One region of the Exiguobacterium sp. HSB13 genome, then DNA from elsewhere that is predicted to be linked to it. Evidence: riboswitches for the same ligand, from Rfam matches in the RefSeq annotation. Region 1 holds a riboswitch; each other region holds the start of a gene.

Region 1 (4,243 bases):
GCGACGAGTCCGGGATGAATACCGGCTGAAGGAACCGGGAAGATCGATTTCGTCTGACCGAGACGGGTCGCTTCGACCGTGATGCCACGAGCGACATCCTTTGGCAAAGCGACATTGCCGTAAGGAGACGGGAATAGCGTCAAGTCTGCTCCAGCAGCACGTGGTAATGTGCCAAGTAAGACAGGAGCTGCGACTCCGTGATTCGGGCTAGCGATCAACGCACCGCTATATGCCGGATGATTGAAGATCGGAACGTTGATCTCCGGATCACGTGCCAGTTCACGTAAGACGTCGAGTCCGTAAGTGAAGGTATTCAACAAGAAAGCAGTCGCTCCAGCATCAATCAACCGTTTGGCCTGATCCTTGAGCGTAAAGACGGGACCACTAAGTGTGATCGCATACAACGCGCGTTTACCAGTCTGGTGGAAGTGAGCATCGATGACCTCTCGTCCGATCCGTGCCCGATCAATCGTCGGTGTCAACGGATTGTCGTATAGGATCTCATCATCTTTGACAAGATCGATCCCACCAGCGAGTTGTCCTTCAAGTTGATCACGAAGGAATGATAGATCGCGTCCGATGACCCCTTTGAAGATACTCATTAACAACGGTCGATCTTCGACACCGATTAAGGAACGGACCCCTTCGATACCGAACTTCGCACCTGGAAAATCTGGTGTGAACGTGTCCGGTAACAGAAGTTCCGTTAATTTGATTTCACCGTCGAGTGAAAGTTTCCCGAAGACGGTCGTCAGAATCGCAGAAAAGTCGCGCGACACGTTATGTTCCGGATAACGAATCGTGATATATCCTTTTCCATCGCGCTCTTCCGTATGTACGACCTCCCCTTTGAACGAGGCGAGTTGTTGTTGCTCGAGATGATTCAGTTCCGTCCAAGAACCGACCGTCAAACCAAGCGCGAGTTGTTCAGCGCGTTGCTCGAGTCGATTGCGGGCAGTCAATTGATAAGTAGCAGTGATATAACCCATGTCTTTCCTCCTTCAACAAAAAAATGGTCTCTCGTCAGCGACAAGAGACCATGAATGATTCGAACGTGGACTCTTATCTGTCAGCTTTAGTAGCTGCAAGAATTAGCACCGTGCCAAAAGGTCGGTTGCTGCGACATCGTAGGGCTTGTCCCTCCGTCTGCTCTTGATAAGAATTGGATGAAATTGTGAAATCTAATTGCAATTTTTACATGAGAATCGTCACTTGTCAAACTATTTTTAGAAAATTTATTTTTTTGAAAATACTCTTTCTATAGATGGCATGAAAACGATATCGATTTCTGCTTGATTTCGATTTGACAGCGAGGAAGTCGATTGCGTAAGATTCAAATCAATATCACACACGACAACTACATACGACTCTTATCGCGAGTTGGCAGAGGGAATTGGCCCGATGACGCCGCAGCAACCGACCACTAGGCACGGTGCTACATCCAACAGACGTTTCGTCTGAGAGATAAGAGGACGCAGTGACTTTCCTGCGCCTCTTTTCGATGACGAAAAGAGGCGCTTTTTCGTGTATTACATTAGGGGGAAACTGAGATGACATACAAAGCATTCACAGAACAGGACGCGATTGAACGGGTCCGCTCATTAGGACTGATCGGCGACGGAGCCGTCGAAGCAGAAGAGATTGGCGATGGGAACCTTAACCTCGTCTTCCGAATTCGAGAAGGTGAACATCGATTGATTCTAAAACAAGCACTCCCGTACGCAAAAGTCGTCGGTGAGAGCTGGCCGTTATCGCTTGAGCGGGCGTGGATTGAGCAATCCGCACTCCGTGAATTCGCCCGGCATGCCGTGCCGTTCGTACCACGTGTTTTTCATGCTAGTCACGAAGAGGCGTATACGGTCATGGAAGATCTTTCACATCTGACGATCGTTCGGACTGGACTGCTCGCGGGTGAACAGTATCCGTTGCTTGCGGAACATATCGGTTCTTATCTCGCTCGGACTTTATTCCATACATCGGACTTTGCGCTTGGTCCGGTTGAAAAGAAACGTGTTGCCCGAACGTACTACAATCCAGATTTGTGCGATATCACAGAAAAACTGATCTTCACAGATCCGTTTCATGACGCGGAGACGAACGAGATTGAAGCCGGACTGGAGGAAGAAGTGGCACGTCTTTGGGCAGACGATGAGTTAAAACGCGAAGTCGCAAAACTCGAAGCGCTCTTCATCACGAAAGGGGATGCGTTGCTACACGGCGATCTACATACAGGAAGCATCTTCGCTTCGGCGACGGAAACGAAAGTCATCGATCCAGAATTCGCCTTCTATGGTCCATTCGGATTCGATGTCGGGCAATTCATCGCCCATCTTTTCTTCGCGGCATATCCAGATTACCCTACACGACGTGACGCAAGAATCAAGGACATCGATACGTTCTGGCTGACGTTTGCTTCAACGTTCCGTGCCTTATGGGAACGGGAAGCCGTCGAACCATTCCAGGCATCGGGACTTGTTGATGATGTACTGAGTACGATCTTACAGGATGCCCTTGGATTCGCCGGTTGCGAATTGATTCGGCGGACGATCGGTCTCGCACCAGTCGCTGATTTAGAATCAATCGATTCAACGACGGAACGCTTAGAGCGAAAACGTCACGCCCTCCGTCTAGGAGCAGCGTTAATCAAACGTCGGACAGAATGCCGGACATTTGATGATTTACGAAACTTTGACGTAACGGAGGAGTTAAGCCGATGAGTGCATTTGTTCAAAGTATCCGTTACGAAGACCGTGTCTTGACGATTCTTGATCAGACACGTCTACCGCAGGAAGAACACTATGAAGTCATTACTGATCTTGCGCAAGCAGTTGAGGCAATCAAACAATTGCGTGTCCGGGGCGCACCTGCGATCAGCCTATTCGGTGGATTCGTACTCGTTCAGGAAGCGTACCGGTTTGAAGCAGAACTGTCGATCTATAAGCAAGCTTTGCTTGAGACATCAGCGACGTTACTCGCGACACGACCGACGGCCGTCAACTTACGAAATGTCCTCGATCAATTGAATCCAATCATTCAAGACGGAACGTCGGTAGAAGAGATCCGTGAACGGTTGGAAAAACGGACGGTCGCCTTATACGACCAGGATGCGCAGACGTCACGTCAAATCGGGATTCATGCACTGGAATTGTTCCAGTCAGGCGACCGGATCCTAACGATTTGTAATGCTGGGTCGATTGCGACCGCTGCTTATGGAACGGCACTTGCGCCGTTCTACATCGCAAAAGAACGTGGCATCGAATTATCTGTTTTTGCGAGTGAGACGCGACCGTTACTGCAGGGAGCACGATTGACGACATGGGAGCTACAACGTGCCGGCATCGATGTCACGTTAATTACGGACAACATGGTCGCCCATACGCTGAAAGAAAAACAGATCGATGCGATCATCGTCGGTGCCGACCGGATTACACGAAACGGAGATACCGCGAATAAGATCGGGACGTTCCAATTGGCATTGCTCGCTCAAGCTTTTGGTATTCCGTTTTACGTCGCAGCACCGCTCTCGACGTTCGACTTCTCGCTCGTTTCCGGAGACGCGATCGAAATCGAAGAGCGTGATCCGCAAGAAGTGACGACTGTCCAAGGTGTCGCGACAGCACCAGCGGGAGTCGCCGTCTTCAACCCGGCGTTTGATGTCACACCACACACCTTAATCACAGGCATCATCACCGAACTTGGTGTCATCACTCAACCGAATGAAGAAACGATTGAACAATTAACAGGGCTTCAACCCCTCGGATAAGGAGATATGTCATGAAAAAACTAGCTTACGCAGTCCTAGCACCGGCACTGTTACTAGCGGCTTGTGCGAATGGAGAAGCCACGACGACAAAAGTCGTCAAGGATGTACCAAAAGGGGTTCAATCGGACGTCAAGATCGCTGTCATCCGCAACCTGGCATCGGACGACCATACGAAACAATTCCTTGATGGCGCACGAAGTGAAGGCGAAGCGCTTGGCTTTAAAGTCAGCACGTTCATTTCGGAAGGTAACGACGTCAAGTTCAAGGAGCTTGTCGCGCAAGCGATTCAGCAAGATTATGATGGGCTCATCATCTCGCATGGTAAGGAAGACTACGCCTATGACATGATCAAACCAGCGGTCGACAAAGGGCTGAAGGTCGTGACGTTCGATACGGTCACGAAGAAAAAAGGAACGGCGTTAAAAGGTGTGACGGAAACATTCCAAAACGATCATCAACTCGCGAAGCTATCGCTTGATG
Region 2 (4,243 bases), on a different contig from region 1:
AATTGATCGTCCGGTGCATAAAAACAAGCCAAGTTCACACGTGGCAGTTTTTTTCGTTCCTCGTCATGTACGACGATCTCTTCTTCGATTTCCCGGTACTGTGCATAGGTCAGTTCACCGATACGAACAGTATCTTCCGTACTTTGACCAAACGGCAACGTACCGAGTGGCGCATCAGGTCGGAAACGATCGAACGCACTTGCAAAGACTTGTTTGACGCCTCCGAGTTGTTTTGAAGGGTGCCAATCAAACAACGGTGAAATGAACGACAGACTGGCGACCGGTAATTCATATTCTTGCAACAGACGATTGACGACGAGTGCGCCCATGCTACAGGCGACGATATGAATCGGTAGCTTGCGTTTCCCGGCTTCACGTAATGCTTCTTTTAACAGTTGACCATGTTCTTCAAACGAGATGCGACGTGGTGCGTCGACGAGCAATACTTCATACTCTCGTTCGAGTACCCGAATCAAAGCTTCACTCGGACGGGCACGCAGTTGTAACGGATAGACTAATACGATGATTCCTGTTGGTTGTTCAACCACAAACTCACCTCTTCACTTCATACTTCCTTTTCACGATACCTTATTTCAAACGCAATCGAAACCGTCCCAAGACGGATTTCACGAGGCGACATGGCGAAGACGAATGACAGATTCTACTTGCCCAAAGACTTCTTCCGTCATCTCACTCAGTTCTTCAAAACCAAATGAGGTCAAGAACTGACGTGCTTTATAGTTACGTGCTTCCACGTAGACTTCGAGTGGGACGGCTCCTTGTCGTTCGAGTTCACGGATCAGACGTCGCCCGATACCATTTTGCTGATATTTCGGTAAGACGTACAGACGAACGATCTCCCACGTTCCCTCAACATCAACAGCATGAATGAAACCGACGATCTCCTCGTCGATGATTCCGACATAAAAATACTCTCCCCGTGCTTCTTCCGCCGTCCGGATCGCACGAACGACTTCTTCTTGCGGATACGCCTCCTGCACGAAATGCGCTTTCGAACGTTCGGAATAGATTTCTGCATACGTATCCAACCAAGATGTGACGGCAATGTCATGAATACGTCCTGCATCAGCTGGAATAGCTTCGCGTATTTCCATAATCGGAACCCCCCTTTATATTCATACGAATCGACTCATGTACTTTTACCCTCTTCTAGAAAAAACATTCGTTTCCTGCAAAGTTCCCCGTAAACAAAAAAAGTCCGAAAACCCGCGTAGGGTTCTCGGACTTTTTGATTATGCGAAACGTTTTGCTTGTTCTTCAAGAACTGCTGCTTTATCTGTTTGCTCCCATGGAAGCTCAACATCTGTACGACCGAAGTGACCGTATGCAGCTGTTTGACGATAGATCGGACGACGGAGATCAAGCATGTTGATGATTCCAGCCGGACGAAGATCGAAGTTTTCAGCAACCAATTCGACGAGTTGCGCTTCAGGAAGTTTTCCTGTACCGAATGTATCAACCGCGATTGATACTGGGTGCGCGACACCGATTGCGTACGCAAGTTGAACTTCTGCTTTGTCTGCAAGACCTGCAGCAACGAGGTTCTTCGCGACGTAACGTGCTGCGTATGCAGCTGAACGGTCGACTTTCGTTGGATCTTTACCTGAGAATGCTCCACCGCCGTGGCGTGCGTATCCACCATACGTATCAACGATGATCTTACGACCAGTCAATCCAGCATCTCCTTGTGGTCCGCCGATAACGAAACGACCAGTTGGGTTGATGAAGAATTTCGTTGCTGCGTCGATGTATTCAGCCGGGATGACCGGTGTGATGACGTGTTCTTTCAAGTCAGCTTGGATTTGCTCAAGCGTGACTTCTTCTGCGTGTTGTGTCGAGATGACGATTGTATCGACACGAACCGGCTCGTTGTTCTCGTTGTATTCGACCGTGACTTGTGTTTTTCCGTCCGGACGAAGGTAGTCGAGTTGACCGTTTTTACGCACTTCTGCCAAACGGCGTGCGAGACGGTGTGAAAGCGAGATTGGAAGTGGCATGAGTTCTGGTGTTTCTTTCGTTGCGTAACCGAACATGAGACCTTGGTCTCCTGCACCGATAGCATCGATTTCTGCATCAGACATGCTACCTTCACGTGCTTCAAGCGCTTGGTCGACACCAAGAGCGATGTCTGCTGATTGCTCATCGATTGATGTCAATACAGCACACGTGTCCGCGTCGAAACCGTATTTCGCGCGTGTGTAGCCAATTTCACGAATTGTCTCACGAACGACTTTTGGAATGTCGACGTAAGTTGATGTCGTGATCTCACCTGCAACGAGAACAAGACCTGTCGTGACAGAAGTTTCTGCCGCAACACGTGCGTTTGGATCCGCTGCGAGGATTGCATCAAGAATTGAATCCGAAATTTGGTCACAGATTTTATCTGGATGACCTTCAGTGACTGACTCCGACGTGAAAAGTCGGCGATTAAGGTTTGTCATGTATGACCCTCCCAAAAAAGAATTTGACGGTGTACTCATTTCCCCTAGTTGAGTGGGACGGTAAAATGAAAAAAACCTTTCCAAGTCCAAAAAATGGTCAGGGAAAGGTTGTGCGTTCTTCCTTTACCCTCTTATCGTTCGAAGTGTTTACTTCGCTTCAGGAGAGCACCTTTTCCCTCATTAATATGTGAATTAATGTAGGACGGTTGCCGGGTTTCTTCGGGCCTTGTTCCCTCCACCTGCTCAGAATAAGAGTATCCGTTACGAATTACATGATATAAAGTTGTACCTACTCTGTCAAGCAAGGTTTCAAATTCTAGTCGAAACTTTTTGAAAGAGATGTTAAACTGTTAATGCTGAAAGCGTTTCCAGATAAATAGAAATCAGCACCAGAAAATGATTGCTCTCTCTTTAGTATGTCATATATAATAAATGTGTCATACTAAATACAGTGAGCCAAAACCAACGTAGGGGAAAGGTGGGGTCAGGATGCCGATGACGGTCCTGAATATCGAAGAACTACTCAAGAAAGAGCATGTGTTCAAACAACTATCTGTTGCTGAACTTGTCGAACATGCGATTCGAAACGAAGAAGGTGTCCTTGCTGAGAACGGCGCATTATCTGTAGAAACGGGGAAATTTACAGGTCGTTCACCAAAAGATAAGTTCATCGTCCGTGATTCTTCCTGCGAGTCTCACATTGATTGGGGTCACGTTAACCAACCAATGGATGGAGACAAATTTGAACAATTGTTGCAAAAGGTTCTTCGTTACATGAACGAAGCCGATCAGCTCTACTACACAGAAGCTGCTGCTGGAGCAGATACGCACTTCACCCTTCCGGTCCGTGTGCTCACACAATACGCTTGGCATAACCTGTTTGCCAAACAACTTTTTTTACGCGAGTATCCTGAAGTGGCTGCCTTCGAACCGTTCACGGTCGTCTATGCGCCGCATTTCAAAGCAGATCCTGCCGTTGACGGAACGAACTCCGAGACGTTCATCGCGATGTCGTTCGAACACCGGATCGTCTTGATCGGTGGAACGGAATACGCGGGAGAAATCAAAAAATCAATCTTTTCCGTCATGAACTATCTCTTGCCACAAGAAAATGTCCTTTCGATGCACTGCTCGGCAAACGTCGGACACGAAGGCGACGTCGCCTTGTTCTTCGGTCTATCCGGTACTGGTAAGACCACCCTATCAGCAGACGATAGCCGTCAATTGATTGGTGACGACGAACATGGTTGGTCGCACGACGGTGTCTTTAACATCGAAGGTGGATGTTATGCAAAGACCGTTAACTTATCGCGTGAAAAAGAACCGCAAATCTTTGACGCGATCCGTTTCGGAACCGTCCTTGAAAACGTCATGCTCGACGAAGCCCGTCATCCTGATTACGATGACACATCATTGACGGAAAATACGCGTGCTGCTTATCCGATCACAGCGATTGATAACATCGCTGTTCCGTCACGTGCTGGTCATCCGAAGACGATCGTCTTCTTGACGGCTGATGCGTACGGTGTTTTGCCTCCGATCAGTAAATTGACGAAAGAACAAGCGATGTATCACTTCCTATCAGGATATACATCAAAACTCGCGGGAACAGAACGCGGTGTCACGGAACCGGAAGCAACGTTCTCGACATGCTTTGGTTCACCGTTCCTTCCACTAATGCCTGAAAAATATGCGACGATGCTTGGCGAATTGATTGATCGTCATGGTGTCACTGTTTATCTCGTCAACACAGGTTGGACAGGCGGTGCTTACGGTACAGG
Region 3 (4,243 bases), on a different contig from region 1:
AAATAACTGATCGTCATCCCGATACAACTACCGGCGTAAGCGGCGAGAATCGTACCGACAAGTGGTAGATTGCCTTGATGCATCCAAAAACCGGACAGAACGAGCAGGGTCTCATCAGGAACCGGCAATCCCACGATACCACCTGCGAGAAGGACGGAGAGACCAAGGGCACCATATTGGTGCAGGATATCATGTAAGAGATGATGAATCGGGGACACCTTCTTTCGTGAGAATCTTCTTCTTCAGTGTACAGGAAATAGGGGACGGTTGGAATGAAAGGACAAAAATTCTAGGGAAAGAAAAAATGAATTTTGATTTCCGGAAGTCAACCCTTTTTCTCGATACCGTTTCGAGCTATACTCGTTAAAGTGACTATTTTTAGAGGACGGTGTCGGACGATGATGCATGTAATAAATCAGTACGGCTGGATCGAAGTAATTTGTGGCAGTATGTTTTCCGGGAAATCGGAAGAGTTGATTCGTCGTGTCAGACGGGCGCAGTACGGCAAACTGCCCGTTCAAGTATTCAAGCCGGCAATCGACGACCGGTACCATGAAGAGCATGTCGTCTCTCATATCGGCAACTCCGTCGTGGCGATTCCGATGGCGACGAGTCGTGATCTCTACGCAGCAGTAGCGGAGGAAACACAAATCGTTGGAATCGATGAAGTTCAATTCTTTGATGATGAGATCGTACAAGTCATCGAAGCACTTGCACAAGACGGAAAACGTGTCATTTGTGCGGGTCTTGATCAAGATTTCCGGGCAGAGCCATTCGGCAAGATGCCGGAATTACTGGCGCGCGCAGAATTCGTAACGAAGCTGCAAGCCATCTGTCTTTCGTGTGGTGATCCGGCTTCCCGGACACAACGGTTGATTGATGGAAAACCAGCGAACTACGATGATCCGATCATCCTAGTCGGCGCTTCAGAGTCGTATGAGCCACGGTGCCGCCATTGTCATGAGGTGCCTGGAAAACCGAAGCCGCTCCAATCGGTGCAGCATCAAGAAAGATAAATAAAAAGACGAGCCGATGATGGTCGTCCTTTGATCTCACAGCTATTCGCTTCTACTTGGAAACGAATAGCTGTTTTTTTTATTATCCTGTTTCCTGTGAGAATCGGCTTGAGCGTTCGATGAAGCGGATCGTCTCACGAACGATCAAATCCTGATCATGATCAAGGGTTGCGACGTGATACGAGTTGAGTAAACAGTAGCTGCGTTTATCATTCGTTCCGATATGTTGATGCAGATAATCCGAGCTCGACGGTGGAACAACGTGATCGGTCGCTGAGTAAAGAATCAATGTCGGAAGAAGGATCGATCCAAGGCGTCCTTTCGTCTCATCCATCAGACGGACGAGTTCGAACGCACAACGGCTCGGAACGAGATCATAGATGATTTCAAAAGCAGACCGCTTGATGTCCGGTGCCCCTTCCGGTAAATACTGTGGACCGTCCTCGAACGAAAGTGCTTCATAGGATGGAACGGAGAGTGCAGCATTGATCGTAATGATGCCGGCAAACGGAATCCTGTCAGCGGCGAGCGACAGTGCGAGCGTTGCTCCCATTGATTGACCGATGACGAAGACTTGGTCGCATGTTTCTTGTAAACGTTCATAGCCGTCTTGCAGGCTTTGCTTCCAACATCGAGCAGTCGATTGTTCGAACTCGCGGACGTTTGTTCCATGTCCACGTAAGCGCGGGGCATAGACGGTAAAACCTTCAGCGGCGAATGCCTCACCGACGTCCCGGACACTTTGTGGGGTCGCGTTAAAACCATGACAGATTAGAATACCAATCGGTCCACCTTGAAGATAAAACGCTTCGGCACCAGTCAATACAGGATAGTTCATCATTACTCTTTTTCCTCCATTCATGAAAAAAACTCGTCGACGTCACTGCTTGGACGCCCACGAGTTTTTCACCGTATCATCCAAAGCCGCGCTTTGCTGGTCGGAGCACCTTACAAATTGCAGGTTGCCGTGAAGTCATAGAGCCAGGTCTCTCGTTCACTCTTGATAAATATCATATTGGAATTGTCGGATTAATCATTGAAACGATGGTAGCACGTTCGAAAATGACTTGTCAAATCGTTCTTGACGAATCACGATTCGTTCATTAAGCTAATCCATAACTTGTCAATCAATCGATATGCGACAAATGGATTATTTTTGCAAAGTTGGTTGACTTTTAAAGGTTCGACCCGTAATGTAAAAATTAGTTTTACGACATAAGCAACAACGCAACACCACACATACGAATTTCATACCGCAATACTTATCCAGAGAGGTGGAGGGACTGGCCCTGCGAAACCTCGGCAACAGACTCATTATGAGCACTGTGCCAATTCCATCAGACAGATGTCTGAGAGATGAGTGGAGTGGATTCTGCCACTGTGCGGATCCAGGTCTCTTCTTGTTTCTCAAGAAGGGACCTTTTTTGTTGAATGAAGGGGGAAAACGGAATGATCGCATTTCATCAAGTCAAAAAAACGTACGTCACGAAGGATCAGACGATCGCAGCGCTCGACGGTGTCGACCTGACGATCGAAAAAGGCGAAATCTTTGGTGTCATCGGCTTTAGTGGTGCCGGAAAAAGTTCACTGCTCCGCTGTGTCAATCTGTTAGAACGACCAACATCAGGAACGGTGACGGTCGATGGGGAAGATTTAACGCAACTGTCTCCGAAAAAATTACGCCAAGCAAAACAACGGATTGGAATGATCTTTCAGCACTTCAATCTATTGAATGCGAACACAGTCTTTACGAATGTCGCAAAGCCACTCGTTCTCGCAGGCGTCAAGAAAGACGAGATTCGACGCCGGGTGACGGAGTTGCTCGAATTCGTTGATCTCGCGGACAAGGCGGATCATTATCCGGATCAATTGTCCGGTGGACAGAAACAGCGTGTTGGCATCGCCCGGGCACTGGCGACGCAACCTTCCGTCCTCTTATGTGACGAAGCGACATCAGCACTTGATCCCCAGACGACGCATCATATTCTCCAGTTATTAAAACGCATCAATGCCGAGTACGGGATCACGATTCTCTTGATCACCCACGAGATGGGCGTCATCCGGGAGATTTGCGACCGGGTCGCCGTCATTGAAGCTGGAAAGTTGATTGAGTCAGGAACGGTCTTCGACGTCTTTTCGAATCCAAAGACCGAGACGGCAAAAAACTTCGTCCGGTCCGTCATGCATGACGAAATTCCAGCATCGATTCGTCAGTTAATCGAGTCGCGAAATGCACATCCAATCTATAAGATTCATTTTCTCGGACATCACACGGGGCAGCCGCTCTTATCGCAAGTCGCGAAACGCTTCGATGTCGATGTCAACATCTTGCACGGGAGCATCACAGAGTTGCAGGATACGCCGTTCGGCACCTTACTCGTCGAGTTGATCGGTGAGCCGGCTGAAGTAAAACGAGCGTTACACTATATCGATCAGGCACAGGTGACAGTCGAGGAGGTGCTTGCCCATGCTAGTTAATTACAGTGATATCTGGACGGCATTTTTGCAGACGATGACGATGGTATCCGTCTCACTCTTATTCTCGACTTTGATTGGCTTACCACTCGGTATCCTACTTGTCGTCACGCGAAAAGGTGCATTGCTCGAGAACGTCCCGCTGTTCACGTTCTTCAACAGTATCGTCAATATTTTCCGCTCGATTCCGTTCATCATTTTACTCGTCGCGATCATTCCATTGACGCGCTTGATCGTCCAGACATCGATCGGAACCGAAGCCGCCATCGTCCCGCTCGTCTTTTACGCCGCACCGTACATGGCGCGTCTGATCGAGAGCTCGTTACTCGAAGTCGATAAAGGTGTTCTGGAAGCAGCAGAAGCGATGGGTGCGACACCGTTTCAAACGATTTTCCGCTTCCTCCTACCGGAAGCACTCGGTTCACTGATCCTGAACTTAACAATCGCGACGATCGGCTTGATCGGGGCGTCAGCGATGGCAGGTGCGATTGGAGGCGGTGGTCTCGGTGACTTAGCGATCACCTATGGTTATCAACGATTCGACACGAAAGTCATGATCATCACGGTCGGGATTCTCGTCATCTTAGTTCAAGGCTTACAGACGACAGGCAATATCGTCGCACGAAAAATCAGAAGACATTAATCAAGGGAGCGATTCAGCCATGAAAAAAGCAGTAGCAATTGGAGCAACACTAACGACGATTTTATTTGCCGGGTGCGCAGCATCAGGAGAAGACGAAAAGACGATCAAA

What was found. A riboswitch is a leader RNA that binds a small molecule or an ion and turns the genes downstream of it on or off. The one in region 1 is predicted to bind S-adenosylmethionine.
Region 2: another riboswitch for S-adenosylmethionine. It lies ahead of metK (methionine adenosyltransferase); the one in region 1 lies ahead of mtnK (S-methyl-5-thioribose kinase).
Region 3: another riboswitch for S-adenosylmethionine. It lies ahead of ACZGCQ_RS11365 (methionine ABC transporter ATP-binding protein); the one in region 1 lies ahead of mtnK (S-methyl-5-thioribose kinase).

Annotation. Positions count from the first base shown of each region.
Region 1 covers NZ_JBUZOM010000002.1:320,496-324,738, forward strand. Annotated here, with positions in the region: gene ACZGCQ_RS13395 (2,3-diketo-5-methylthiopentyl-1-phosphate enolase) at 1-989, opposite strand, end outside; SAM riboswitch class I at 1,060-1,162, opposite strand; SAM riboswitch class I at 1,368-1,471, shown strand; gene mtnK (S-methyl-5-thioribose kinase) at 1,551-2,717, shown strand; gene mtnA (S-methyl-5-thioribose-1-phosphate isomerase) at 2,714-3,763, shown strand; gene ACZGCQ_RS13410 (sugar ABC transporter substrate-binding protein) at 3,775-4,243, shown strand, end outside.
Region 2 covers NZ_JBUZOM010000001.1:1,714,183-1,718,425, forward strand. Annotated here, with positions in the region: gene ACZGCQ_RS09105 (alpha/beta hydrolase) at 1-548, opposite strand, end outside; gene ACZGCQ_RS09110 (GNAT family N-acetyltransferase) at 627-1,115, opposite strand; gene metK (methionine adenosyltransferase) at 1,254-2,462, opposite strand; SAM riboswitch class I at 2,591-2,717, opposite strand; gene pckA (phosphoenolpyruvate carboxykinase (ATP)) at 2,952-4,243, shown strand, end outside.
Region 3 covers NZ_JBUZOM010000001.1:2,182,010-2,186,252, reverse strand. Annotated here, with positions in the region: gene ACZGCQ_RS11380 (DedA family protein) at 1-218, opposite strand, end outside; gene ACZGCQ_RS11375 (thymidine kinase) at 402-1,016, shown strand; gene ACZGCQ_RS11370 (alpha/beta hydrolase) at 1,099-1,857, opposite strand; SAM riboswitch class I at 1,925-2,026, opposite strand; SAM riboswitch class I at 2,276-2,379, shown strand; gene ACZGCQ_RS11365 (methionine ABC transporter ATP-binding protein) at 2,466-3,494, shown strand; gene ACZGCQ_RS11360 (methionine ABC transporter permease) at 3,484-4,134, shown strand; gene ACZGCQ_RS11355 (MetQ/NlpA family ABC transporter substrate-binding protein) at 4,154-4,243, shown strand, end outside.